Regions from separate parts of the Streptomyces sp. NPDC020731 genome, predicted to be linked through region 3. Evidence: riboswitches for the same ligand, from Rfam matches in the RefSeq annotation. Region 3 holds a riboswitch; each other region holds the start of a gene.
The links. Region 3 has a riboswitch for cyclic di-AMP ahead of ACH4VX_RS23935 (transglycosylase SLT domain-containing protein). Riboswitches for the same ligand answer to the same signal wherever they lie in the genome.
Positions count from the first base shown of each region.

Region 1: it holds a riboswitch for cyclic di-AMP, as region 3 does, so the genes downstream of both, ACH4VX_RS06000 (peptidoglycan DD-metalloendopeptidase family protein) here and ACH4VX_RS23935 (transglycosylase SLT domain-containing protein) in region 3, are expected to answer to the same signal.
Region 2: it holds a riboswitch for cyclic di-AMP, as region 3 does, so the genes downstream of both, ACH4VX_RS20790 (C40 family peptidase) here and ACH4VX_RS23935 (transglycosylase SLT domain-containing protein) in region 3, are expected to answer to the same signal.

Region 1 is NZ_JBIRTN010000003.1:195,766-205,209, forward strand. It holds gene ACH4VX_RS06000 (peptidoglycan DD-metalloendopeptidase family protein) at 1-820, opposite strand, end outside; cyclic di-AMP (ydaO/yuaA leader) riboswitch at 825-983, opposite strand; gene ACH4VX_RS06005 (alpha-galactosidase) at 1,300-3,417, opposite strand; gene ACH4VX_RS06010 (tyrosine-protein phosphatase) at 3,545-4,342, shown strand; gene ACH4VX_RS06015 (DUF6126 family protein) at 4,352-4,480, opposite strand; gene ACH4VX_RS06020 (helix-turn-helix domain-containing protein) at 4,477-5,100, opposite strand; gene ACH4VX_RS06025 (aspartate aminotransferase family protein) at 5,176-6,579, opposite strand; gene dxs (1-deoxy-D-xylulose-5-phosphate synthase) at 6,576-8,489, opposite strand; gene ispG (flavodoxin-dependent (E)-4-hydroxy-3-methylbut-2-enyl-diphosphate synthase) at 8,519-9,444, opposite strand, start outside.
Region 2 is NZ_JBIRTN010000013.1:21,062-30,505, reverse strand. It holds gene infC (translation initiation factor IF-3) at 1-294, shown strand, start outside; gene rpmI (50S ribosomal protein L35) at 407-601, shown strand; gene rplT (50S ribosomal protein L20) at 697-1,080, shown strand; gene ACH4VX_RS20810 (TrmH family RNA methyltransferase) at 1,291-2,151, shown strand; gene ACH4VX_RS20805 (ATP-binding protein) at 2,243-3,388, shown strand; gene pheS (phenylalanine--tRNA ligase subunit alpha) at 3,563-4,684, shown strand; gene pheT (phenylalanine--tRNA ligase subunit beta) at 4,684-7,224, shown strand; gene ACH4VX_RS20790 (C40 family peptidase) at 7,436-7,909, opposite strand; cyclic di-AMP (ydaO/yuaA leader) riboswitch at 7,913-8,115, opposite strand; gene ACH4VX_RS20785 (hypothetical protein) at 8,449-8,757, opposite strand; gene ACH4VX_RS20780 (ATP-dependent Clp protease proteolytic subunit) at 8,765-9,400, opposite strand.
Region 3 is NZ_JBIRTN010000016.1:11,166-20,609, forward strand. It holds gene ACH4VX_RS23930 (polyprenyl synthetase family protein) at 1-864, opposite strand, end outside; cyclic di-AMP (ydaO/yuaA leader) riboswitch at 1,437-1,605, shown strand; gene ACH4VX_RS23935 (transglycosylase SLT domain-containing protein) at 1,611-2,099, shown strand; gene ACH4VX_RS23940 (HAD family hydrolase) at 2,063-2,935, opposite strand; gene ACH4VX_RS23945 (GNAT family N-acetyltransferase) at 3,158-4,228, shown strand; gene ACH4VX_RS23950 (glycosyltransferase) at 4,251-5,537, shown strand; gene ACH4VX_RS23955 (polysaccharide deacetylase family protein) at 5,534-6,328, shown strand; gene ACH4VX_RS23960 (hypothetical protein) at 6,402-8,321, shown strand; gene ACH4VX_RS23965 (hypothetical protein) at 8,347-8,760, shown strand; gene ACH4VX_RS23970 (glycoside hydrolase family 26 protein) at 8,811-9,444, shown strand, end outside.

The DNA.
Region 1 (9,444 bases), on a different contig from region 3:
CGGTCGCGCCGGAGAGGCCGACCTGCTGGCCGGCGGTGACGGTCTGGCCGGCCGAGACGGACAGCGAGGACAGGTGGGCGTACTGGGCGTAGTAGCCGTCGTCGAGCTTGATGACGACCTGGTTGCCGTACGCGCCGCCCCAGCCGGCGGAGACGACCGTGCCGGCGCCGACGGCCTTCAGGGAGGTGCCGGTCGGGACGCTGAAGTCGACACCGGTGTGGTAGCCGCTGGACCACATGCTGCCGGCCACCTTGTAGGCGGTGCCGAGACCACCGGCACCGGGCACCGGGGAGCTGTAACCGGAGGCGCTCGCGGCCTGGTCGGTGCTCGTGCTCTGGGCGGAGGCGTCCACGGAGGGCTGCTCCGCCGGCTGCTCGGCGGGCTGCTCGGTCTTCTGCGCCGGGGCCTGCGGGGCCTCGGCGGAGGACGGCTTCTGCGGCGCGCTCGTGGCGGCCTCGCCGTCGACGGAGAGCTTCAGACCGGGGTGGATGAGCGACGGGTCGCCACCGATGGCCTCACGGTTGTCCGTGTAGAGCTGCTTCCAGCCGCCGTCGACGTGCTCCGCCTCGGCGATCTTCGCGAGGTAGTCGCCGGCCTTCACGGTGTACGTGCGGGCCTCGTCGCCCTTTTCGGCGGTCTTCTGACCGGCGACGGAAAGGGACTGGACGGCCTTTTCGGGGGTGACCCCCGGCGTGGCGGCGTGCGCGCCGGTGGCGCCGAGAAGCGGCAGGGCGAGTGCGGCGCCACCGGTTCCGGCGACGGCGATGGAACGGGTGAAACGCTGGGCCTTGGTACGGCGGTGCTTACCCTTCGCGGGCATGTCGAATTCCTCTCCGGCGCCTACGAGGTGAGCTGTCGGGTTCGGACTGGAGATGCCCGGCCGCGCTGTCGCGCGGCTTAACCCCGAGCCGTTCCGGGAACCGGAACAGGCAGTCGTACCTGTGGGTCCCCCGTTCCTGCCGTGGACGGGTCAGTGTGTGCGGGCTCCGGGCGGCGGCAGGATTAGGCGTCCGTCCGGATCGGTGGCGAACGTAAGCGACCCGGACGTGAAGGGACAAGCGCGAGGTTCACCGCGAACGGGTTTTTCCGTGATCCAAAGGCGGAAATGACGTCACCGAGCGTCAACCGGGATTCCCTTTCCCCGCGAATTCCCTTGCCGTTCCCCAGAATTACGTGAACATGGCAACAACACATCGTCACGAATATGACGATGCTCACGCACCCCCTTACCATCTCCCTTTCTTTCGGGGCACGTTATGGCGAAGCCGTCCAATCGGACAGAACGCCCGAATCACCGGATCACAGGCGTCGCAACCGCACCACCGCGGCGTCCAGATCTCCCCGCAGACCGGTGCGCAGCCCGTGGTGCAGCAGCACGGCACCCCGGTGCACTTGTCCGGTTTCGCGGCATTCGTACGATGCCTCCGGGTCGAGGCCACGCAGCCGGAGGGCCGGGACGGGCTCTCCGTAGTGCTGCGCCTGGAGACAGGCGAGGACGACGGCCTCGTCGCCGAGGACGTACTGCACCGCGCTCAGTCCGCCCTCCGGAGGGCGCAGCCGGTACAGGTCGCCGCGCTGGACGACGGGCCGGATCTCCTTGTAGAGCGCGACCCACTCCCGCGCCTCGGCGAGCTCCTCCCCGGTCCACCGCGCGAGGTCGCCGCCGACGCCGAGCACCCCGGCCATGGCGCTGACGAACCGGAAGCGCAGCGAACTGACCCGTCCGTTGAGCATGGCGTTCGGGCTGTCGGTGACCCAGGCGGCCATCACCCGGGCCGGGTGGATCTGGCTGAAGCCGTGCTGGACGGCGAGCCGGTCGAGCGGGTCGGTGTTGTCCGAGGTCCACACCTGGTCGGTACGGGAGAGGACACCCAGGTCGATCCGGCCACCGCCGCCCGAGCAGGACTCGAAGGCCACACCCGGATGGGCCGCCCGCAGCCGGTCGAGGAGTGCGTACAGCCCGCGCACATGGTCCGTCCACAGCCGCTGCGGATACGGGTCGTCCGGCCAGCCGGCGTCGGTGAAGGAGCGGTTGAAGTCCCACTTCACATAGTCCACGGGAGCGCTGGAGAGCAGCCCGTCGAGCTGTTCCCAGAGGTACTCCCGGACGTCGTCCCGCGCGAGGTTGAGGACCAGCTGGTTGCGCAGCTCCGTACGCCGCCGGCCCTGCTGGAACTGCACCCAGTCGGGGTGCGCCCGGTAGAGATCGCTGTCGGGGTTGACCATCTCCGGCTCGACCCAGATGCCGAACTGCATCCCGAGTCCGTGCACATGGTCGGCGAGGGGCTTCAGACCGCCCGGGAAGCGGTCCGGGTTGGGCGTCCAGTCGCCGAGCCCGGCCCGGTCGCTCGTACGGGCCCCGAACCAGCCGTCGTCGACGACGAACAGCTCGACGCCCATCGCGGCGGCCCGCTCCGCGAGGGCCCGCTGCTGCTCCTCCGCGATGTCGAACTGGGTGGCCTCCCACGAGTTGAACAACACCGGCCGGTCCCGGTCCGCGGCGGGGATCACATACGTCCGCTGATAGGCGTGCCAGGCGCGGCTGGCGCCGCCGAAGCCCCCGTCGCTCCACAGACCGGCGAAGACCGGCGTGACGTACGTCTCCTGCGTACCCAGCATCAGCAGGCCGGAGTCGTCGTGTCCCGCGCCGCCGGTGATCTGCACGCGCGCGTCGGGGAGTTGGGCGACGCCGATCCGCCAGGAACCGGACCAGCCCAGCGCGCAGCCGTAGACCTCGCCGCGCTCCTCGGTGGCGTCGGTGTCGAGCGCGACCCAGGGCAGATGGTGGTGCCCGGTGTGGCCGCGGCGGCTGCCGATGACCTTCTCCCCGTACGTGATGGGGGCGCTGGCCAGCCGGGACTCGGCGGCCCAGCGGCCGTGCAGCTGGGACAGCCGCCAGTGCTCGCGTTCGGGCAGGGTCCAGGTCGCGGAGTCGGCGCGCAGGAGTTCGACGGCGGGGCCCCGGTTGTGCAGGGTCACCCAGCGTTCGATCACGTCGTCGCGCATCCGGTAGTGCAGGGTGACGGTCAGGCCACCGTCGCGAAAGCGCAGGCGCAGTTCGCCGTCGTCGCTCTCGTGGCCGTCGAAGGTCCACTCGGTGCCGCGCCGTCCATCGGCGGTGCGTACGGACAGGGCGGGCCGGGTGAAGCGGGGGCCGCCCTCGACCGGGTACTCCTCGCGCCCGTCCAGCCGGGACTCGAACGAGCAGTGTTCCGGCGTCGGACGGGCGGCGAGGGCCTCCGCGTCGGCGAGCGCGATCCTCGGACCCCAGTGCAGATGCACCAGCTCGTCACGGTCGGTGACATGCAGCGCGTATGCACTGGCCGGCCCCGACAGGAGCCATGTACGACCGTTTTGGGAGACCTGCGCCACCCGAACCTCCAACAGACCCGAACAGATGCGATCAGACACCAACATCATCAGGGATATGGGGGCGGCCGGGCAATGCCTGTGGACAACTCATTGCCCCAGGCAGGCATGTCGTATCGTCGACTCGAGCCCGTCGACGAGCCCCGTCGGCGGCGTCGAGCGGGAGGAGTCCTTCGTGACGCAGCAGGTGCCGTCGACCGAACCCGAACTGGCCGGAGTGCGCAACTTCCGCGACGTGGGCGGACTGCCGACCGTCGACGGTCGGCGGGTGCGGCACGGGGTGCTGTTCCGCAGCGGTCATCTCGCCCACGCGACCGCTCAGGACGCCGCCTTCCTGTCCTCGCTCGGGCTGCACACGGTCTTCGACTTCCGCAACGCGGCCGACCAGAAGCTGGAGGGGCCGGACATCGCGCTGCCGGGCGTGCGCAATGTGAACCTGCCGCTCAGCGACCCGGCGGACGGCGCCGAGTTCTGGAAGATGGTCCGCGACGGCGATCTGGAGCAGCTGCGCTCGATCCTCGCGGACGGCAAGGGCGCGGACCGGATGATCAGCTCCTACCGGCTGATCATCAAGGAGCGCACCGCCGAGCACTCCCGGGTGCTGCGCTCGCTCACCGAGGACGGCGTTCCCGCGCTGATGCACTGCGCGGCGGGCAAGGACCGCGCGGGGCTGTCGGTGGCGGTGACGCTGCTCGCGGTGGGCGTCGAACGCGACGCGATCGTCGACGACTACCTGAAGTCCAACGCCAAGCACCGCCGCTACAAGGTGCACCGCAGCGGCAGCTCCGCCTCGGCCTACTCCCCCGAGGTCATGGAGCTGCTCAGCCCGCTGTTCGACGCGCGCGCGGAGTATCTGTCGGCGGCCTTCGAGACCGTCGAGGAGACCTGGGGCGGTGTGGACCCGTATCTGGAGCAGGCGCTCGGACTCACACCCGAGGCCCGGGAGCGGCTGCGTGAGCGCCTGCTCGACTGAGGCGGGCGCCTACTTCTTCGGAGCGATCTCGAAGAGGAAGTAGATGAAGGCCGCGAAGAGGTGTCCCACCACGACGTAGATGAACAGCCGCACCCACAGGGCCCGGGGGAGCTTCTCTTCCATGTCTTTGCCGGTCATGTCGCTTCTCCGTGGATCGGGCCCAGGCACAGCGCGGCCGTGGGACTCTGCAGCAGGGTGTGGACGAACAGCAGCTCGACCCCGTCGGGGTCGGATGCGGCGATACGGTGCGGGGTCAGCGAGTCGAAGTGGGCGCTGTCGCCCGGGGCGAGCCGGTGCAGGGTGTCCCCCAGGCGCAGCCGCAGCCGCCCCTTGAGGACGTACAGCCACTCCTCGCCGGGGTGGACGCGCACGATGTCGCCCTGGGAGCCGTGCGGCACACGGACCCGCAGGGCCTGCATGCCGCGCCCGGCGGCACCGGCCTGCCAGTACGTCCAGCCGCCCGCCGCCGTGGACTCCATGTCGGCGGCGCGCACCACGGCGTCCCGGTCGGCGGCCGTCTCACCGAGCAGCTCGGAGACCGTCGTACCGTAGATGCGGGCGAGGGAGAGCAGCATCGGCAGCGAGGGCTGGCGCTGCCCGGTCTCCAGTCGGGAGAGATGGGCGGCCGACAGACCCGCGTCGCGGGCCGCGGCCTCCAGGGTGAGGGAGGCCCGTCGCCGCAGGGCGCGCAGCTGCGGCGCGACCACGGGGAGCGCGCCGGCCGGTTCGGCCGGCGGCCCGGTCTCGGAGGAGCTCATGTCTCCATTGAGCCCCGGATTTGCCCCACGGGCAATTTCCTTGCCTCCGAGGCAAATCCTCCCGCGGTGCGTGTTTCAGCGGTTGGCGACGGCCTGTTTCATCAGCGTCCTGCCGAACTCCCACACCAGGCCACCGTCGTGCGCGTCGTCCATCACGGCGGTGAAGGCGTCCACGAACCGGTGCACGTCCCGCTCGTCGATGATCAACGGCGGAATCAGTTTGATCACCTCCAGGTGGTCACCGGAGACCTGGGTGAGGATGCGGTGCCGTTGCAGCAGCGGCACGACCACCATCTGCGCGAAGAGTCCCTTGCGGGCGGCCTGGAGCACGGCCCAGCGTGAGCGCAGTTTCAGTGACCGGGGCCGGCCGAACTCGATGCCGATCATCAGGCCCCGGCCACGGACGTCGGCGAGCAGCTCGTACTTCTCGGTCAGCGCGGCCAGCCGGGTCCGCAGCAGCTCGCCGGTGCTCCGGACGTGCGCGACGATCTGCTCGTTCTCCATGACCGACAGCACCGCGAGGCCCGCCGCCATGGCCTGGGCGTTGGCCCCGAAGCTGGCCGAGTGGACCAGCACCCGGTCCATCGACGAGTAGACCTTCCTGAAGATCCAGTCCTTGCCGATGGTGGCGCCCACCGGTACGTACCCGCCGGAGAGCGCCTTGGCCACGCACACCAGGTCCGGTTCGACCCCCGCCTCGTGCTGGTAGGCGTAGAAGTCGCCGGTCCTGCCCAGCCCGGTCTGCACCTCGTCGGCGATCAGCAGCGCCTTGTGCCGGTGCAGCAGCTCCTGCGCGGCCCGCAGATAGCCGGGCGGTGCCTCGTGCACGCCCTTGCCCTGGACCGGCTCCACGATCAGGGCGGCCACGTCCCCCTCGCGCAGCTCGCGCTCCAGCGCGTCGAGGTCGCCGAGCGGTACGGCCGTGTCGGGCAGCAGCGGGGCGAAGCCGTCCCGGAAGCCGGACTCACCGTTGACGGAGAGGGAGCCGGTGGTCAGGCCGTGGAAGGCGTGCTCGCAGTACAGGACGCGCGGTCTGCCGGTCGCGTACCGGGCGAACTTCAGGGCGCCCTCGACCGCCTCCGTGCCGCTGTTGCCGAAGAACACCCGGTCCAGGTGGGGGCTGTGCGCGAGCAGCTTCTCGGCCAGCAGGCCGGGCAGCGGCTGGCAGTCGAAGCGGGTGAGGTCGGCGAGGGAGGCGTCCAGGACGTCGTGCAGCGCCTTGCGGACCACGGGGTGGTGGCGGCCCAGACCCATCACCCCGAATCCGGCGAGCATGTCCAGGTGGTCGTTGCCGTCGGCGTCCCAGAAGTGGGCGCCCTCGGCGCGCTCGTAGACCTTGTCGAAGCCGATGGTGTGCAGCATGCGCGGGAGCTGGTGGTTGAGGTACCGGGTGTGCAGCTCGTAGCGCTCGGCTCCGCGCTCGGCCAGCAGCGCGCCGAGGTCGAACTCCCCGGTCCCCGACGACTCCGCGGTGGTCATGCCCGGGGCTCCTGTGGGTCCGGTGACTGTTTCGCGAGTTCTTCCCCGAGGGCGAGGCTCGCGCCGATCCGCCCGGCGATCTCGACCGGGGTGAGGCCGATGTCGGCGAGCACCTCACCGCGTTTGGCGTGCGCGAGGAACTGCTCCGGGATGCCGAACCGCCGTACGGGCACGTCGGTCCCGGCGTCACCCAGCGCCAGCGCCACCGCGGAACCGACCCCGGCCGCACGGCTGTTGTCCTCGACGACGGCCACCATACGATGCCCGGCGGCCAGTCGCGGGAGGGCCGGGTCCACGGGCTTGACCCAGCGGGGGTCGACCACGGTGCACCCGATGCCGCGCGCTTCGAGCAGTTCGGCGGCCTGGAGACAGACGGGCGCCATCACGCCGACGGCCACGAGGAGCACCTCGGGGGTGTCCGCCCGGTGGAGTACGTCCATGCCGCCGACGCGGTCCAGCGCGGGGACCGCCGGGCCCACGGACTCCTTGGGGAACCTGAGCAGGGTGGGCGCGTCGTCGACGGCGACCGCCTCGCGCAGCTGGGCGCGGAGCTGGTCGGCGTCGCGCGGCGCGGCGATGCGCAGGCCGGGGACGACCTGGAGGACGGACATGTCCCACATGCCGTTGTGCGAGGGCCCGTCGACGCCGGTGACGCCGGCCCGGTCCAGGACGAAGGTCACCCCGCAGCGGTGCAGCGCCACGTCCATCAGCAGCTGGTCGAAGGCACGGTTGAGGAAGGTGGCGTAGACGGCGACGACCGGGTGCAGGCCGCCGGTCGCCAGGCCCGCCGCGGACACGACCGCGTGCTGTTCGGCGATGCCGACGTCCCACACCCGGTCCGGGAACCGCTCGGCGAAGGCGCCGAGGCCGACCGGACACAGCATGGCGGCGGTGATCGCGACCACGTCCTCGCGTTCCTCGCCGATCCGGACGATCTCCTCGCCGAAGACGGAGGTCCAGGAGGGGCCGCCGGACGGGGCGAGGGGCGCGCAGGTGAGCGGGTCCATCACGCCGACGGTGTGGAAGCGGTCCTCCTCGTGGGCGAGGGCGGGTTCGTAGCCGCGGCCCTTCTCGGTGAGGCAGTGGACCAGGACGGGGCCGTGGAAGCGTTTGGCGCGGCGCAGCGCGGATTCCACGGCCTTGATGTCGTGGCCGTCGATCGGGCCGAGGTACTTCAGGCCGAGGTCCTCGAAGAGGCCCTGCGGGGCGAAGGCGTCCTTGAAGCCCTTCTTCGCGCCGTGCAGCGCCTCGTAGACGGTGGGACCGACCACGGGTGTGCGCTGGAGTACGTTCTTGCCCCAGTCCAGCACGCGTTCGTAGCTGTCGGTGGTGCGCAGGGTCGCGAGGTGGTTGGCGAGTCCGCCGATGGTCGGGGCGTAGGAGCGTTCGTTGTCGTTGACGACGACGATCAACGGCCGGTCCTTGGCGGCGGCGATGTTGTTCAGCGCCTCCCAGGCCATCCCGCCGGTGAGGGCGCCGTCGCCGATCACCGCGACGACATGGCCCTTCTCGCCCCGCACCCGGCGGGCCTTGGCCAGTCCGTCGGCCCAGCCGAGGGCCGTGGAGGCATGGCTGTTCTCGATGACGTCGTGCTCGGACTCCTCACGGGAGGGGTAGCCGGACAGACCGCCCTTGCCGCGCAGCTTGGAGAAGTCCTGACGTCCGGTCAGGAGTTTGTGGACGTAACTCTGGTGGCCGGTGTCCCACAGGATGCGGTCCACGGGCGACTCGAAGACCCGGTGCAGGGCGACGGTGAGTTCCACCACCCCGAGGTTGGGTCCGAGATGGCCGCCGGTCCTGGCGACCGCCTGCACCAGGAACTCCCGGATCTCGTGGGACAGTTCGCCGAGTTCCGTCTCGGACAGCGCCTTCAGGTCGCGCGGTTGCCGGATGCTCTCCAGGATCGTCACGCTCGGGCCCCCTTCGGATTCCGTGCTGTTCAGCTCACGGTGACGGCCGGCTCGCCCGACGTCACGCCGTCCTTCTCCATCTCCTCGGCGATCTTCATCGCCTCCTCGATCAGCGTCTGAACGATCTTCGACTCGGGCACGGTCCTGATGACCTCGCCCTTCACGAAGATCTGCCCCTTGCCGTTGCCGGAGGCCACGCCGAGGTCGGCCTCCCGGGCCTCGCCCGGCCCGTTGACCACACAGCCCATCACGGCCACCCGCAGCGGCACCTCCATGCCCTCCAGACCCGCGGTGACCTCCTCGGCCAGCTTGTACACATCGACCTGGGCACGCCCGCAGGACGGGCAGGAGACGATCTCCAGGCGCCGCTCCTTCAGCCCCAGCGACTGAAGGATCTGGATGCCTACCTTGATCTCCTCGACCGGCGGGGCCGACAGGGAGACCCGGATGGTGTCGCCGATGCCCTGGGAGAGCAGCGCCCCGAAGGCGACGGCCGACTTGATGGTCCCCTGGAAGGCGGGCCCGGCCTCGGTGACGCCGAGGTGCAGCGGGTAGTCGCACTGGGCGGCGAGCTGACGGTAGGCCTCGACCATCACGACCGGGTCGTTGTGCTTGACGGAGATCTTGATGTCCCGGAAGTCGTGCTCCTCGAAGAGGGACGCCTCCCACAGGGCGGACTCGGCCAGCGCCTCCGGGGTCGCCCTGCCGTACTTCTGGAGCAGGCGCCGGTCCAGCGAGCCGGCGTTGACGCCGATGCGGATCGGGGTGCCGTGGTCCCTGGCCGCCCTGGCGATCTCCTTGACCTTGTCGTCGAACTGCTTGATGTTGCCCGGATTCACCCGCACCGCCGCGCAGCCGGCCTCGATCGCGGCGAAGACGTACTTGGGCTGGAAGTGGATGTCGGCGATCACCGGGATCTGCGACTTGCGGGCGATGGTCGCCAGCGCGTCGGCGT
Region 2 (9,444 bases), on a different contig from region 3:
CTGCTGCAGCGTCTCGCGGAGGACGTGGCCGACCTCGGGTTCGTGGAGTCGAACCCGAAGCAGGACGGCCGCAACATGATCATGGTTCTCGGTCCGCACAAGAAGAAGACCGAGGCGATGGCCGAGGCTCGCCAGGCGCAGGAAGCCCGCAAGGCGGAGGCGAAGGCCAACCCCGGCCGTTCGATGAACGCCGCGGACCCCGACGCCGCGAACGCCGACGCTGCGAACGTCGACGCCGCGAATGCCGACGCCGCGAACGTCGACGCTCCGGCGGAGGCTTCCGCCGAGGCGTGACCCCCGGGGGACGCGAGTCCCCAGGACGTAACCGATACAAGTACGACGCTCCACCGTGCCCGGTTCTCATGGCCGGGCACCGGAGCGCCACCGACGAGGAGAGAACGGCGCTATGCCGAAGAACAAGTCGCACAGCGGTGCCAGCAAGCGCTTCAAGGTCACCGGCTCCGGCAAGGTGCTCCGTGAGCGCGCCGGCAAGCGCCACCTGCTCGAGCACAAGTCGTCCCGCGTGACGCGTCGCCTCACCGGCAACGCCGAGATGGCCCCGGGCGACGCCGCGAAGATCAAGAAGCTTCTCGGCAAGTGAGACCGGGCGCCCAGCGCCTGATCCACCTCCACCGGGACCCAATCGTTTCCGGGCCGTGTGAGGACAACCACGGCCCCGCTACAAGGAGTTAACAAGTGGCACGCGTCAAGCGGGCAGTCAACGCCCACAAGAAGCGCCGGGCGATCCTCGAGCAGGCCTCCGGCTACCGCGGTCAGCGCTCGCGCCTGTACCGCAAGGCCAAGGAGCAGGTCACCCACTCGCTGGTCTACAACTACAACGACCGCAAGAAGCGCAAGGGTGACTTCCGCCAGCTGTGGATCCAGCGCATCAACGCCGCTGCCCGCGCCAACGGCATCACGTACAACCGCTTCATCCAGGGTCTGAAGGCCGCGAACGTCGAGGTCGACCGCAAGATCCTGGCCGAGCTGGCCGTCAACGACGCGACCGCCTTCGCGGCGCTCGTCGAGGTTGCGCAGAAGGCGCTGCCGGCGGACGTGAACGCCCCCAAGGCGGCGTGAGCACTGCGTCGGCTTGAGACCGACGTGAGTTTCGAGGACCCGCAGGCTTCGTGGCTTGCGGGTCCTGCTGTTGCCGTTCGCCGGTCGGTCATCCGGCTGCGGGCCCGTTGCGGCCGGCCGCGCCCACGCGGCGGAGCCGCATGCCGACACAGCCCCGCCCCCGGGGACTGCACTGCCGCGTGTTGAGATCTCCCGAAGGTGAACAAGAAGATGCCCCCCGTCAGCCCCGAGCTGATTTCTCCCCGTTCCACCCGTGTGAGTGCCGCTCGTCGGCTCGGTAAGCGGAACTTCCGGGGAAAGGAGCGGCTGTTTCTCGCCGAGGGACCGCAGGCCGTGCGGGAGGCCGCTGCGCACCGGGGCGAGGACACCGCGACGCTCGTCGAACTGTTCGCCACCGTGGAGGCCGCCGAGCGGTACGCCGACATCGTCGGGGCGGCGCGGGATGCCGGGGCCCGGGTGCACCTGGCCTCCGAGGACGTCATCGCCGACATCTCCACCACCGTCACCCCGCAGGGGCTCGTCGGGGTGTGCCGGTTCCTGGACACGCCGTTCGAGGAGATCCTCGCCGCCCGGCCCAGGCTGGTCGCCGTCCTCGCCCACGTGCGCGACCCCGGGAACGCCGGCACCGTGCTGCGGTGCGCCGACGCCGCCGGAGCCGAGGCCGTCGTCCTCACCGACGCCTCCGTCGACCTGTACAACCCCAAGGCCGTCCGCGCCTCCGTCGGCTCCCTGTTCCATCTGCCCGTCGCCGTCGGCGTCCCCGTCGAACAGGCCGTGACCGGACTGCGGGACGCGGGCGTGCGGCTGCTCGCCGCCGACGGCGCCGGGGACCGCGACCTCGACGACGAGCTCGACAAGGGCACCATGGGCGGGCCCACCGCCTGGGTCTTCGGCAACGAGGCCTGGGGCCTGCCCGAGGAGACCCGCGCCCTCACCGATGCCGTCGTCCGCGTACCGATCCACGGAAAGGCGGAGAGCCTGAACCTCGCCACCGCCGCCGCCGTATGTCTCTACGCGTCGGCCCGTGCACAGCGCGCCGCCGGAGGGTGCCGCTCCGTCACCGGGAACTAGTAGGGTGACCAGCCCGGGGACCCTCCCCAAGCTCTCGGCAGGGCTCGAGCTCGGGGCGCCCCGGGGAAGTTCCGAGAGGTGGGGTACGGGGATGAGCGTCGGCACGAGCAGCGCACCGGGCGCACAGCGGGCGGCGCGCCCGCCCGCGCCCCGGCCCGGTGATCTCGCCGAACTCGGCATCGACCCCGACCAGTTGCCCGACGGACTGGTCGTCGCCGACGAGCACGGACGGGTGATCTGCTTCAACGCGGCAGCCGTCCGCATCGCGGCCGTCTCCGCCGAGCAGGCCCTCGGCCGGCCGCTGGAGACCGCCCTGCCGTTAGAGGACCTGGAGGGCCGCCGCTGGTGGCAGCTCACCGACCCCTACGGTGGCCTCGCCATCCGCGTCCGCCAGCCCGAACGCAACCTGCTGCTCCCCGGAGGCCGGGAAGTCCTCGTCTCCGCCCGCTACGTCCGCACCGGGCCCGCCGGTCCCGTCCGCCGCGTCGTCGTCACCCTGCGCGACACCGAGGCCCGCCGCCGCACCGAGCGCAGCCACGCCGAGCTGATCGCCACCGTCGCCCACGAACTGCGCTCCCCGCTCACCTCCGTCAAGGGCTTCACCGCCACCCTGCTCGCCAAGTGGGAGCGGTTCACCGACGACCAGAAACGGCTGATGCTGGAGACCGTCGACGCCGACGCCGACCGGGTCACCCGGCTCATCGCCGAGCTGCTCGACATATCCCGCATCGACTCCGGGCGCCTGGAGGTGCGCCGTCAGCCCGTCGACATCGGGGCCGCCGTCGGACGGCACATCCAGGCCTACGTCGCCGCCGGGCAGCAGGCCGACCGCTTCCTGCTGCGGGTGCAGCACCCGCTGCCCGACCTGTGGGCCGACCCCGACAAGGTCGACCAGGTGCTCAGCAACCTGCTGGAAAATGCGGTGCGGCACGGCGAGGGAACCGTCACCATCGACATCACGCCCTCGGTGTCCCCCCGTGAACGGGAGAACGCCGAGAACGCAGCTACGTCGGTCACGGTGAGCGACGAGGGGCCCGGCATTCCGGAGGAGTCCATGAACCGCGTCTTCACACGCTTCTGGCGGGGCAGCAAGCGCGGCGGGACGGGCCTCGGGCTGTACATCGTCAAGGGCATCGTCGAGGCCCACGGCGGCACCATCACGGTCGGACGCGCCCCCGAAGGCGGCGCGCAGTTCCGATTTACGTTGCCCGTGGCGGCACCCGCGTATCTCACCTGAGATCCGGGCCCGGCCCCACGGGCGCATTCGCTCACCACCACACCGTTAGACTCGGCCTTTGGCACCTTTGTGTCCCAAAAACCTGGACGCACCGTCCAGGAGTCGGTACGGGGACCATCAGCCCGGGGGCACCTCCCAGTGGTAGCTGGGGGACAATCGGAAGTACGGGAAGAGATGTCGGCACCGAATAAGTCGTACGACCCTGTCGAGGTCGAGACGTTGAAACCGGAAGAGATCGAGCGCATGCGGGACGAGGCGCTCGCCGCCTTCGCCGCTGCGGACTCCCTCGACGCGCTCCAGGAGGCCAAGGTCGCCCACACCGGCGGCACCTCCCCGCTGGCGCTGGCCAACCGAGAGATCGGCGCGTTGCCGCCGCACGCCAAGGCCGAGGCCGGCAAGCGCGTCGGCCAGGCGCGCGGTGCCGTGAACAAGGGCCTCGCCGCCCGCCAGACCGAACTCGAGGCCGAGCGCGACGCGCGCGTCCTGGTCGAGGAGGCCGTGGACGTCACGCTGCCCTACGACCGCGTCCCGGCCGGCGCCCGCCACCCGCTCACCACACTGTCGGAGCGCATCGAGGACGTCTTCGTGGCCATGGGCTACGAGGTCGCCGAGGGCCCCGAGGCCGAGGCCGAGTGGTTCAACTTCGACGCCCTGAACATCGGCCCGGACCACCCGGCCCGCGGCGAGGCCGACACGTTCTTCGTGGAAGGCCCCGAGGGCGGCACCGAGTCCGGTGTCGTGCTGCGCACCCACACCTCGCCCGTGCAGATCCGCTCGGCGCTCGACCGCGAGCTGCCGGTCTACGTGATCTGCCCCGGCCGCGTGTACCGCACCGACGAGCTGGACGCCACGCACACCCCCGTCTTCCACCAGGTCGAGCTGCTCGCCGTGGACGAGGGACTGACCATGGCGGACCTCAAGGGCACCCTGGACCACATGGTCCAGTCGCTGTTCGGCGCGGAGATGAAGACCCGGCTGCGGCCGAACTTCTTCCCCTTCACCGAGCCGAGCGCCGAGATGGACATGCTCTGCTACGTCTGCAAGGGCGCGTCCGTCGGCGACCCCGACCGGCCCTGCCGCACCTGCTCGTCCGAGGGATGGATCGAGCTCGGCGGCTGCGGCATGGTCAACCCGCGGGTGCTCACCGCCTGCGGCGTCGACCCGGAGAAGTACAGCGGCTTCGCCTTCGGGTTCGGCATCGAGCGGATGCTGATGTTCCGCCACAACGTCGAGGACATGCGAGACATGGTCGAGGGTGACGTCCGGTTCACCCGGCCGTTCGGGATGGAGATCTGATGCGGATCCCGCTTTCTTGGCTGCGGGAGTACGTCGACCTGCCGGCGACGGAGACCGGCCGTGACGTACAGGCCAAGCTCATTTCGGCCGGCCTGGAGGTCGAGACCGTCGAGCACCTCGGCGCCGACCTCAAGGGCCCCCTCGTCGTCGGCCAGGTACTGACCATTGAGGAGCTGGAGGGCTTCAAGAAGCCGATCCGCTTCTGCACGGTGAACGTGGGGCGGGCCAACGGCACCGGTGAGCCGCAGGAGATCGTCTGCGGCGCCCGCAACTTCGCCGTCGGCGACAAGGTCGTCGTGGTCCTCCCCGGCGCCACCCTGCCCGGCGGCTTCTCGATCAGCGCCCGCAAGACGTACGGCAGGACGTCCCACGGCATGATCTGCTCCGCCGACGAGCTGGGCATGGGCGACTGGGGGTCCCCCCGGACGGAGTCTGGGGGAGGCACGCACGGCATCATCGTGCTGCCGCCGGAGACCGAGGTCGCCAAGGACGCCATCGAGCTCCTCGAACTCGTCGACGAGGTCCTGGACATCGCCGTCACCGCCAACCGCGGCGACTGCCTCTCCCTCCGTGGCGTCGCCCGCGAGACCGCCATCGCCTACGGCCTGCCGCTGCGCGACCCGGCCCTCCTCGACGTGCCCGGCCCGAACGCGTTCGGCTACCCGGTGAAGGTGTCCGACCCGGCCGGCTGCGACCGCTTCACCGCCCGTACGGTGACCGGCCTCAGCCCCGAGGCGCGCTCCCCGATCTGGCTGAAGCGCCGGCTGCAGAAGGTCGGCATGCGCCCGATCTCGCTCGCCGTCGACGTCACCAACTACGTGATGATGGAGCTCGGCCAGCCGCTGCACGCCTACGACCGCTCCCTGGTCCAGGGCACCATCGGCGTGCGCCGGGCCGCCGAGGGCGAGAAGATCGTCACCCTCGACGGCGTCGAGCGCACGCTGCACGCCGAGGACCTCGTCATCACCGACGACCGCGGCCCCATCGGCCTCGCCGGCGTCATGGGCGGCGCCGACACGGAGATCGCGGACCACGGCGACACCGGGAACGCGACGAGTGACGTGGTCATCGAGGCCGCCCACTTCGACCAGGTGTCCGTCGCGCGCACCGCCCGCCGCCACAAGCTGTCCTCCGAGGCGTCCCGCCGCTTCGAGCGCGGCGTCGACCCGGCGGCCGCCGCCGCTGCCGCGCAGCGCACCGTCGACCTGCTGGTGCTGCTCGCGGGCGGCACCGCCGAGGCCGGCGTCACCGAGGTCGTCGCCCCGACCGCGCCGCACACCATCACCGCCCCGGCCGACCACCCGGACAAGGTCGCGGGCGTGGCGTACGGCCGCGAGACCGTCGTACGCCGCCTCCAGGAGGTCGGCTGCGACGTGTACGGGCAGGACGAGCTGATCGTCACCGTGCCGTCCTGGCGGCCCGACCTCACCGACCCGAACGACCTGGCCGAGGAGGTCATCCGGCTCGAGGGCTACGAGAACCTGCCCTCCACCCTGCCCAGGCCGCCCGCCGGCCGGGGTCTGACCGCCCGCCAGCGACTGCACCGCCGTATCGGCCGGGCCCTGGCCGGGGCCGGTTACGTCGAGGCGCTGAACTACCCGTTCGTCGGCGAGCAGGTCTTCGACCAGCTCGGCCTGGAGGCCGACGACCCGGCCCGCCGTGTCGTCAAGCTGGTCAACCCGCTCAGCGACGAGGAGCCCGCGCTGCGCACCACGCTGCTGCCGGGCCTGCTCGGCGCGCTGCGCCGCAACGACGGCCGGGGTTCGCACGACCTCGCGCTGTTCGAGACCGGCCTGGTCTTCCAGCCGCGCGAGGAGCAGCGGGTCGCCGCGAACCTGCCCGTCGACCGGCGGCCCAGCGAGGCGGACATCGCCGCGCTGAACGCCGCGCTGCCCGACCAGCCGCGGCACGTCGCCGTCGTGCTGACCGGCGCCCGCGAGCAGGCCGGCTGGTGGGGCAGGGGCCGCGCGGCCGACTGGGCCGACGCGGTCGAGGCCGCCCGGACCGTCGCCCGTGAGGCCGGCGCCGAACTGGGCGTCCGCAAGGGCCAGTACGGGCCGTGGCACCCGGGCCGCTGCGCCGAGCTGACCGTCACCGTCGACGGCGAGGACCGGATCATCGGCCACGCCGGCGAGCTGCACCCGCGCGTCCTGAAGACCCTGGGCCTGCCCGCGCGCAGCTGTGCGATGGAGCTGGACCTGGACGCCCTGGAGCAGGTCGGCGACGACACCCCGCAGGCGCCGGGCATCTCCACCTTCCCGGTCGCCACGCAGGACGTCGCGCTGGTCGTCGACGCGTTCGTGCCCGCCTCGGATGTCGAGGCGGCGCTGCGCGAGGGCGCCGGTGAACTGCTGGAGTCCATCCGCCTGTTCGACGTGTACGAGAACGCCGAGCAGCTCGGCGAGGGCCGCAAGTCCCTGGCGTACGCACTGCGGTTCCGTGCGACCGACCGCACGCTGACCGTCGACGAGGCGTCGGCGGCCCGCGAATCGGCGGTCACCCTCGCGGGCGACCGCACCGGGGCGGTCCTGAGGGGCTGATCCAGACCGTCGGGCCCCCTCGGCCGGCCCGTCCGGCGTTTGAGGACAAAGGGGGTCCGGGGGCGCAGCCCCCAGGGACGGGAAGGGGCGGCGGGGGCGAAAACCCCATGCCCGCCCCCGTCCGCCGCAGGGCCGACAACCACCGGGTTCCGGGGGGGGGGGGGGGGGGGGGGGGGGGGGGGGCCCCCCCCCCCCCCCCCCCCCCCCGCGGTCACCTCACCCGGCCGTACCAGACGCTGCGGGTCCAGATCTTCTGCAGGCGCACCACGTCCCCGGTCTTCGGGGCGTGCCAGATCTTGCCCTTACCCGCGTAGATGCCGACGTGGTAGACGTAGCTGCCCGAATGGAAGAACACCAGGTCTCCCGCCTTGCGGCTCTTGGCGGAGACGTGGCGCGTCTTGTTGTACTGCTGGGCGGCGGTGCGCGGCAGCTTCTTGCCCGCCTTCTTGAACGAGTACAGCGTCAGACCCGAGCAGTCGAACCTGTACGGCCCCGTGGCGCCCCACTTGTAGGGCGAGCCCTTCTTGGAGGCGGCGATGTGCAGCGCCTTGGTGGCCGAGGTCGCGGCGGCCGCCTCCGAGGCGGCTCCGGGGACCACGATGGAGCCGCCCACGGCGGCCAGGGTGAGGGCCGAGGCCGTGCCGGCCCGGGCCATGAGAGACGGGACACGATTGAGCGCAGTCATGCGCAACCCTTCGTCAGCCGCCTGTGAAGGATGACCTGTCGGATTCGGGCTGGCGAAGTTGCCCGGCCGCACACGTGCGGCTTCACCCCAAGGACTGCTCGGAACTGACGTCCCGGCGGCCCGTCGTGATTGGGTCCTCCACTCCTGCCGATCCACTCCTGTCGACCGGTCATCCGGGCGGCGGCAGGACTCGGCGTCCGCCCGGATCGCCCCGCCGCGGCGGCGGGGTCTTGTCGTCAGTCAGGGATCTTGGCTCATGACGCGATCGAAATCCCAACGGAACGTGGGATTTGTGTTGTTACTCACCACTCACCCGTTCGGGTGGACACCTCTCTGTTCGGACCTTCGCCGAGGCCCGGAGGAGCCGCGGACCAGGGATGAAAAGCACCGTTCCGGTCGTGCGGTACGTGCGTTGCGCAACTTCGAGGGCTCGAAAACAGCAGGTTCGTCTACGCCGGACGGGGGTACGCCGTTCGGTCCGTTTCAACCCCGGCCGGGGTGCACCGCCGGCCGGGGCCGCTGTCCGGCGCCCGCGGGCGTCAACTGCCGGGGTCCGGCGGCAGTGTGACCCTGGCCGTGCGCCGTTCGCCGTCCAGCGCCCGCAGGGCCCGGGCCAGCGTGCCGGAGTGCAGTTCGCTCTCGCCGCGCCGGTGCATCAGGGTCAGCGCGTCGCGCAGCGCGACGGCCTTGCCGACCAGCGCCTGAGCCGCGCGCAGTCCGCGGTAGGTGTCACCGCCCAGGGCCGGGTTGACCCGGCCGAGCAGGTCGACGGCCTCGAGGTAACGGTCGATCAGCTCGGCCTCCGCGCGGGTCAGCGCGGGCAGCGGCGGCAGCTCCGGTGGCAGCATCCGCGGCTCACCTCGTGCCGGTGACGGGGGAGGTGCTCCTGCGGCCGGGCACGATCCGGTCCGCCAGGCCGTACTCCACCGCCGCCTGCGCGTCGAGGACCTTGTCCCGCTCGACGTCCGCCCGGACCCGCTCCGCGGTGCGGCCCGTGTGCCGGACCAGGATCTCCCCCATCCGTGACCGGACACGGGTCGACTCCTCGGCCCGGATCACCGGATCGCCGGCCTGTCCCTCGACCGGCTCCGGGAGGGAGGGCTGACGGAGCACCAGACGGGAGCCGGGCAGCAGCAGTCGCTTGCCCGGGGTGCCGGCGGCCAGCAGCAGCGCGGCGGCGCCCTCCGCCCGGCCCAGGCAGACCGTCTCCACGTCGCAGGAGACGTGGCGCAGCGTGTCGTAGATCGCCGACATGGCGTGGAAGGAGCCGCCGGGGGAGTTGACGTAGAGCGAGATGTCCCGGTCGGGGGAGTGGTGCTCCAGGTACATGAACTGCGCCATGACGTCGTTGGCGGAGGTCTCGTCGATCTGTGTCCCGAGGATGACGATCCGTTCCTCGAGCAGCTTCGAGCAGGGGTCCGGCGTCCGGTTCCCCGATGCCGTGCGTTCGGTGAGCTCGGGCAGGACGTGGCGGGCGGACGGTCGGGTCATGAGAGCCCCTCCTGTCTGGTCGTCTCTGTAAAAAATGTACAGGA
Region 3 (9,444 bases):
CAGCAGCCGCAGCGCCTCGGCGTGCCGGGCGTCGTCGGTGAGGTCGGAGTCGAGCAGCTCGCACAGGGCGATGTCGTCGGCAAGACCCAGCCGGGCCGTCCGTTCGCGCAGCCGCAGCACGGGCAGGGTGGCGATGCCCTCGCGCAGGTCGGTGCCGGGGGTCTTGCCGGACTCGTGGGAGTCGGAGGCGATGTCCAGGACGTCGTCGGCGAGCTGGAAGGCGACGCCGAGCCGCTCGCCGTACTGGGTCAGCACGTCCACGACCGTCTCGTCGGCGCCGGACATCATCGCGCCGAACCGGCAGGCGACGGCGACCAGCGAGCCGGTCTTGCCGCCGAGCACGTCCAGGTAGTGGTCGACCGGGTCGCGGCCGTCCTGCGGTCCCGCGGTCTCCAGGATCTGCCCGGTGACCAGCCGCTCGAACGCCTCGGCCTGCACCCGCACGGCCTCCGGGCCGAGGTCGGCCAGGATGTGCGAGGCCCGGGCGAAGAGGAAGTCGCCGGTGAGGACCGCGACGGAGTTGCCCCAGCGGGCGTTCGCGCTGTCGACGCCGCGCCGCACCTCGGCCTCGTCCATCACGTCGTCGTGGTACAGCGTGGCCAGATGGGTGAGCTCCACGACCACGGCCGAGGGCACGACACCGGGCGCGTAGGGGTCGCCGAACTGGGCGGCGAGCATCACGAGCAGCGGGCGGAACCGCTTGCCGCCGGCCCGCACCAGGTGCTGGGCGGCTCCCGTGATGAAGGGGACCTCACTCTTGGTGGCCTCGAGCAGCCCTTCCTCGACAGCCGTCATTCCGGCCTGGACATCGGCTTCCAGAGCCTGGTCCCGCACGCTCAGCCCGAACGGCCCGACGACGGTCACGAGGGGTCTCCTGTCTGCTGGTGTCCACTGGCGGTTACACGGAATGTCGATAGGTCGCTGCCATCACTCAAGTCAGCGTATCCGGTCATGTTTCGATCACCGCCAGCGCCCGGGGTTACGGGCAGGGCGATACGGGATCAGGAGCGGAGTGCTTTTGATCGGCTGATCACAACGGACATTCCCCGACTTTCCCCGACGCGGCGATCCACTCCTCACCCCGGCTCCCGGCCCGCCTCCCGGGCCCCACCTCGTCACGCGAACCATCCTGCCCGCCCCGACGTCCGATTTGCCGCAAATGCTGAGCTAATTCCTCTTGGCGAGAAATGCGCCCACAGGCGATCCCCAGTGAAGTGGGTCACGCGTGACCCGATACCCCCGCCACCGGCCACCACTCCCCTTCTCCCCTTCCACGGCGCCGAGTTGACCCTTGGCATTCGCGAAGGATCAAGCACCCCAAAACCCCCATCGGAAGATCAAACGGTGCCTTGTGTGATGTCCACACTTGTTCCCGACATGTGCTCTCGCATACGTTCCGGGCCTGCCGGGTGGACGCCTAATCCTGCCGCCGCCCGCATCAACCGACGACGATCATCCAAGACGGCAGGAGCGGGGGACCCAGGTAAGCCGCCGGACCGGACACGCGCCGGAACGGCTAGGGGTGAAGCCATGCCCGCAGGGGCACGGCCGGGCACTCTCCCGCCCGAACCCGACAGCTCACCTCGCAGGCGTAGGAGAGGAACCCAGACATGCCTGCTTTTGGTCAGCTCAGCCGCTTCGGCAACCGCCGTCTCGTCCGCTCCCTCGCCGTCGCCGGCACCGGCGTCGCCGTGGTCGCCCTGCCGCTGTTCGGCGCCACCGGCGCCTCCGCGGCCACCACGGCCCCGACCACGACCGCCGCCTCCGTGACGGCGTACCCGGACAACCTCGACGGCTGGATCCGCGAGTCGCTGTCGATCATGGCGCAGAACGGCATCCCGGGCAGCTACGAGAGCATCCACCGCAACATCATGCGCGAGTCCTCCGGCAACCCGTACGCCATCAACAACTGGGACTCCAACGCCGCCGCCGGCACCCCGTCGAAGGGCCTGCTGCAGGTCATCGACCCGACCTTCGCGGCCTACCACGTGCCCGGTACCGCCTTCGACCCGTACGACCCGGTCGCGAACATCACGGCGGCCTGCAACTACGCCGCCGACCGCTACGGCTCCATCGACAACGTCTTCGGCGCGTACTGAGCCACCCGCTGACGGGCGAGCGTCACCGCCCCGCCGAACAGTCGCTCGAGGACAACGGCCACGCCGTCGTCCTCGTTCGACGTGGTGACCTCGTCCGCCACCGCCTTCAGTTCGGGGTGCGCGTTGGCCATGGCGACGCCGTGGGCCGCCCAGTCGAACATGGGGATGTCGTTCGGCATGTCGCCGAAGGCGATCGTCCGCGCCGGGCTCACCCCCAGGTGCTCGGCGGCCAGCGCCAGCCCGGTCGCCTTGGTCACCCCGCACGGCTGGAGCTCCACGGTGCCCGGCCCCGACATGGTGACCGTGGCCAGTGAACCGACCACCGACCGGGCCGCCGCCGCCAACGCGTCGTCGGACAGCTCCGGGTGGCGCAGCAGCACCTTGCTGATCGGCCGGTCCCACAGTTCACCGCGCCGCTCGACCCGCACCGCGGGCAGCGTCGGGTGCGGCATCAGATAGCCGGGCTCGATCAGCGTCAGCCCGTCGACCCCGTCCTGGTCGACCGCGGCGTACACCTCCCCCACCTCGGCCTCGATCTTGCCGAGGGCGGTCTCCGCCAGTTCCCGGTCCAGCGTCACGGACCACAGCAGCCGGTCCGCGCCGGCGTCGTACACCTGCGCGCCCTGTCCGCACACCGCGAGCCCCGTGCAACCGAGATCGTCCAGGAGCGGCCGCACTCCGGGGGCCGGGCGCCCCGTCACCACGAGGTGCTGCGCACCGGCCCGCCCCGCCCGCGCGAGCGCGGCGAGGGACCGGTCGGAGAGGGTGTCGTCGCCGCGCAGCAGCGTCCCGTCCAGGTCGGTGGCGATGAGCGAGAAAGCGGTGGGTGCGGCCATGATCAGAGAATACGGACAACCCGACGGACCGATTCACCGTGCCCGTTTGCGCTCGCTTTCGGTGCGCTTCTCCTTCTTCGGACGCCAGGTAAGGACCGGTTCAGGACTCTTTCCCCGTTTGGCAAGAACATGGTCCGCTATCTACCGTCCGCCCGGTCCCGGGCGGTACCTTCCAAGAGTCCAGGGGGGACTTGATCGGGGGGTCAGGTGAGCAGTGGACGCATGCGCGTGCTGAGGCCCGAGGAACTCGGCGAGGGGGAGCGGGAGCGCTGGCGGGAACTGCGCGCCGCGACGGACGCACCGCGCAACCCGTTCATGGAACCGGAGTTCAGCATCGCCGTGGCCCGGGTGCGGCCGGGGGCCCGGGTCGCCGTGCTGTACGAGGGCGCGCAGCCGGCGGGTTTCCTGCCGTACGAGCGGGGTGTGCTGGGGCAGGGCCGGGCGATCGGGCTCGGGGTGTCGGACTGCCAGGGCGCGATCCTGGGTCCCGGTGTCGCCCCGGAGACGGGTGAACTGCTGCGGGGCTGCTCGGTGTCGAGCTTCGCCTTCGACAACCTGGAGGCGGACCAGGGGCTGTTCCTGCCGTACGCGGTCGAGGAACACGCCACGTACGTCATCGACGTGGAGAAGGGCTACGAGACGTACGAGTCGGTGCTGCGCACCCGGTCGCCGAAGTTCCTGAAGACCACGCTGGCCAAGGAACGCAGGCTGGGCCGCCAGGCCGGTGCCGTGCGGTTCGTCTTCGACGAACGCGACCCGGCCGCGCTGCGCGCGCTCATGGAGTGGAAGTCGGCGCAGTACCGCAGGACCGGGCGGCGCGACCGGTTCGCGCGGGAGTGGATCACCCGGCTCGTGGGCCGGCTCGCCGGGACCCGGGCCGCCCAGTGCACGGGCACGCTGTCGGTCCTGTACGCCGGGGACCGCCCCGTCGCCGCGCACTTCGGGCTGCGGTCGGCGTCCGTCCTGGCCTGCTGGTTCCCTTCGTACGAACCGGAGTTCGCGAAGTACTCGCCCGGCCTCGTGCTGCATCTGCGGATGGCCGAGGCGGCGGCGGCCGAGGGCATCGTGATGCTCGACCTGGGGCGCGGTCCTGCCGCGTACAAGGACTCGCTGAAGACCGGCGAACTCGCCGTCTACGAGGGGGCGGCGACCCGTCCGGGCGTGGGCGCCGCGCTGCACCGGCTGAGCCGCGAGCCCGCACGCCGCACGCACAGCTTCGTCCGCACCCGTCCGCGCCTGGCGGCGCTGGCGGCGCGGACCCTGAAGGGCGCGGCACGGCTGCGCCGGTCGTGAGTCGCGAGGAGGGGGAGGGCGGGTGTCCCGAAGAGCGGGTACGCAGGAGGAGATACGGCGGTTCCTGGCGATCGGCGCGGTGCAGGTCGCCGAACTGGACCTGGACGAGGACGAGCCCGCGCCGAGACCCGGCCCGGGCAGCCCGCCGGTGACCCACGGCGAGGTGTTCCTGCTGCTCAGACGGGCAGGCCGCCCGGTGGGGACCCTGCTGGCACGGGTACCGGAGGGCGCGGACCCGCGAGCGGTGCTGACGGAGGCGGCCTCCGGGGCGGTGCGGGAGGCCGTGCAGGCGAAGGGCGGCGGGCAGCCGCCGTACGCCTCGGTCGTCGTGGCCACCCGGGAGCGGGCCGGACAGCTCGCCCGGGCGCTGGACTCGCTGCTCGCGCAGGAGCATCCGCGGTTCGAGGTCGTGGTCGTCGACAACGCGCCCATGACCGACGAGACCCGTGAGCTGGTGGAACGCAAGTACGGCGAGCGGGTGCGGTACGTGTGCGAGCCGGTGCCCGGACTCGCCGTCGCGCACAACAGGGGGCTGGCGGTGGCGCGGGGCGAGGTCGTCGCGTTCACCGACGACGACGTGGTCGCCGATCCCCGCTGGCTCACCGAACTGACCGCGCCCTTCGCCGCCGACCCCCGGCTCGGCTGCGCCACCGGCCTGATCCTGCCCGCCCGGCTGCACACCCCGGCCCAGGTCCTGCTGGAGAGCCACGGCGGCTTCGCGAAGGGCTTCACGCCGACGACGTACGACCCCCGGAACCCGCCCCGCGACGAGCCGCTGTTCCCCTTCACCGCGGGCCGCTTCGGCTCCGGCGCGAACATGGCCTTCCGTACGGAGGTGCTGCGTGCCGTCGGCGGCTTCGACCCGGCCACCGGCGCCGGAACACCCGCCCGGGGCGGCGACGACCTGTACGGCTTCGTGCGCGTCCTCGCCCAGGGGCACCGGCTGCACTACACGCCGTACGCGCTGGTGTGGCACCACCACCGGGAGACCTGGGCCGACCTGGAGACCCAGGCGTACGGCTACGGCGCCGGTCTCACCGCCTACCTCACCGCGGTCCTGGTCAACCGGCCCGCGCTGCTGCCCGCCTTCCTCGCCCGGCTGCCGCGCGGTCTCGCCCGCGCCCGCGCGCTGACCGAGGTGCGCGACACGGACGCCGGCGGGGGTGCGCCGGGGGCGCACGACACCCGCACCCATCCCTGGCCACGCCGTCTGTCGCGGCTGCAGCGCAAGGGGATGGTGTACGGGCCGCTCGGATATCTGCGGGCGCGGCGAGCGCTGGGGAACACCGCGGGACGGGGGACGGGATGAACCCGGCCATACCCGTCTTCCTGTACCACGCGGTGATGGACGATCCGCCGGACTGGATCGCCGAGTTCACCGTCACGCCCAAGGAGTTCGCGGCCCATCTCGACGCCGTCGTGGCCAGCGGCCGCACGCCCGTCACCATCAGCGCCCTCGCCGGGCACCTCGCCGGGCGGGCCGCCCTGCCGCCCCGGCCGGTGCTGCTCACCTTCGACGACGGCTTCGCCGACCTGCCCGGCCCCACCGCCGACGCCCTGGCCGAGCGCGCGCTGCCCGCGACCGCGTACCTCACCACCGGCGCCATCGCCCCCGGCGGCCGCAGTCTGCTGCCGCCCGCCCCGATGATGACCCTGGACCGGGCGGTGGAGCTGGAACGGTCCGGCATGGAGATCGGCAGCCACACGGTCACCCACGCCCAGCTGGACACCCTGACCACCAAGCAGCTGCGCGCCGAACTGCTGGACTCCAAGGCCGTGCTGGAGGACGCCCTCGGCCATCCCGTCCCCCACCTCGCCTATCCGCACGGCTACAACAGCCCCCGGGTGCGCGCCATGGCCGCCCGCGCCGGCTACCGGACGGCGACCGCCGTGCGGCACGCGCTCAGCTCGGACCGGGACGAGCGCTACCGCATCGCCCGCCTGATCGTCCGCCGCGGCCACACCGTCGCCGACGTCGAGGCCTGGCTGGCGGGCGGCGGCGCGCGGATCGCCCCGTACCGGGACGGGCCGAGGACCATCGCCTGGCGCTGGTACCGCCGGGCCCGCGCCGCCGTGCACGGTCCCGTCTTCGCCGGTTGAGACGAGTCTGACGATTTTGATGTGAAAAACAGCGGTAATTCCTATACTCGGTCTGGGGGAGGGGAGCCTCGGCGTGCAGCAACATGTGCCCGTACCGACCGCTGAGAGCAGTGCGCTGCCCACGCGCGACCCGGCCACCGGCCCGGAGGACCGGGGGCGGGGCACCGGTGGTGGCCGCAGGTCCTGGCCGATCCCGCGCCGTCCGCCCGACGCCGGCCTGCTGACGTTGCTGCTCGCCGCCGGGCTGTGGTTCCACGCGCTGCCCCGCATCGGCTTCCGGGAGATGGGCGACTACGGCCTGCTGGACCGCCTGCCGGCCGCCTACTACCTCTCACTGCTGGTCCTCACCGCCGGCTTCGTCCTCGGTCTGCGGCGCGCGGGCACCGCGCCCTGGTGGCCGGCCGCGCACTGCGCCGCACTGCTGTTCGCGCTCAAGGCACCACCGGCGATGCTGTACGACGCCGTGCGCTACCCGTGGGCCTCCAAGCACGACGCCGTCGTCGACACACTGCTCGCCAACGGTGAACTGCGGCCGGGAGCGGCACTGTCGGGCAACATGTCCGCGTACGACCAGTGGCCGGGCTTCTTCACCCTCAACGCCGGCCTGGTGCGTGCCTTCGGCGTGGAGAACGCCGCCGCGTACGTCAACTGGGCGCCGATCGTCCTCGGCCTGCTGATGATGCCGGTGCTCGTCCTGATCTACCGCACCTTCTGCCAGGACTGGCGGCTGGTGTGGACCGCTGTGTGGATCTTCCAGCTCGCCAACTGGGTGGGCCAGGACTACTTCGCCCCGCAGGGGCTCGCGTACCTGCTGCATCTGACGGTCGTCGCGGTGGTGCTGCGGCACTTCGTGCGCCCCGGCTCCGCCGGGCGGCTGCGCGACCGCACCTTCCTCGACCCGGCCGCCGCCCCCGTGCCGCCGCCCACGGGGAACCGGCAGCGCGCGATCTGCGTGGTGATCCTCGCCCCACTGATCGCCGCCGTCAACGCCACGCACCAGCTCACCCCGGTGATGCTCTGCATCTGCCTGTTCGCGCTCAGCCTCACGCGCCGCTACCGCAACTACGGGCTGCTGGCCGTCACCGCGCTGCTGATGCTCACGTGGGACCTGACCATGGGCCGGCCGCTGTTCGTCGAGACGCTCTCCACGCTCAAGGAGTCGATCGGCGAGCTGACGCAGAACTCCCGCGCGGGCTACGCGGGGCAGCTGACCGGCCCCGGGCCCGAACTCGCGGGCACCGCCAACGTGCTGATGGTGCTCGCGGTCGCCGCGCTCGCCGGCGCCGCCCTCGTGCTGCGGCCGCGGCTGGTCCGCAGCGCGCTGCCGCTGCTGCTGGTCTCCGCCGCCCCGGTCCCGCTGTTCGCCGTCAACGACTACGGCGGCGAAATGCTCTTCCGTGTCTATCTGTTCGGGCTTCCCGGCGCGGCCTTCTTCGCCGCCGCCGCGCTCGTACCGGCCGTCGGGGGCACCCGCGACGACCGGGCCAAGGTGCTGCGGCGCAGGATCTCGGCCGTCGTCCTGCCCGCCGTCCTGCTGGTGCTGCCGGCCGGCTTCCTGCCGTCCTACTACGGCAAGGAGAAGATGTACTACACGCCGCCCGAGGAGACCGCGCTGGTCACACGGGCCCTCGACAACGCCCCCGACGGCTCGCTGATCCTCGCCACCAGCGGTTCCTTCCCGCAGGCGCTGCACCGGTACGACCGCCTCGAGCACTGGTTCTTCGCCGAGCAGGAGCTGCCCGAGAACGAGAAGATGCTGAAGGACCCGGCCGGTTACCTCGCCGACGGGATTCCGCCGAGAACCAGGACGTACGTCGTCCTCACCCGCACCCAGGACGTCTACACCGCCGGGGAGGGCCTGCTGCCGCCCGGCGGCTTCGAGACGCTGCGTTCGAAGCTGTCGGCCTCGCCGCTCTTCCGGACCGTCGAGAGCCGTCCCTACGGCATCGTCCTGGAGTACCGCCCGGCCGCCCGAGCAACGACCACAAGGTGATCGAAGTGACGATGAAGGCCAGTCCATGAACGCCGTCCGGGTCACCCCGACGCACCTCAGAGTCCTCGTCGCGGTCTCGGGCTGGCTCGCGCTGGCCGCCACCGCCGTGCCCGGCCCCTCACCACTGCGCTGGATCCCGGTGCTGCTCTTCACCCTGTTCGGTCCGGGCTGCGCGGCGCTGTATCCGCAGCCGGGCGGGCTGGCCGCCGGAGCCAGGCTGGAGGCCGTCGCGCTCGCCGCGCCGTTCAGTCTCTCGCTCGGCGTGCTCACCGCCACCTCGCTGTTCCTGGTGGAGGGCTTCTCGATGACCGCCTTCCTCGTCTCGCTCGCCGTCTTCACCACGATCGCCGCGGCCCTGCCGGGGCTGCCACTGCCCGCCGCGCGGCGCGGCGCGGCGGAACGCGCCAGGCGCAGGCCCGCCGGCAGGGGCGGCACATGACGGGGCCGCACCGACGGCGCAAACCGACCAAGTGGCACGGGGTGAGGGGCATGGGGCGTGCGAGGCGCGGCTGCACGGCGGTCGTCCTGGTGGCGGTGGCCGCGCTGCTCGCCGGGCTCGGGATCTGGGCCGGCCGTTCCGACGATCCGGAGTCCTCCGGGGACGCCACACCCGACAACGCGGCCTCCGGGGAGGTGCCCACCGGCCCCTGCGCCCCCACCGACACACTGGTGCCGCCCTGCGGCGCCTGGTGGGGCGCCTATGTGCCGTACGCCGCGAACGGCTCGCTCGAGGACGCCGTGACCGGCTTCGAGAAGAGGATCGGCCGCAAGCTCGATCTCGTCTACAACTACCACGACATGTCGGGCACCGAGCTCGACGGGCAGCTGCTCACCCCCGACGAACAGGAACTCGGCAAGGACCGGCTGCTCATGCTGGCCTGGGAGTCCACCGTCTGGACCGAGCCGCACCACGAGAACTGGACGGAGACCCAGCTCGGCTGGAAGAACATCGCCTCGGGGAAGTACGACGAGGAGATCCTCGACCCGCAGATCCGGCGCCTCAAGGCCTACGGCAAACGTGTCTTCTTCTCCTTCGACCAGGAGACCGACGCCCGCATCAAGGAGGGCGCAGGCACCCCGGAGGAGTTCGTCGCGGCGTACCGCCATCTCCACGACCGGTTCC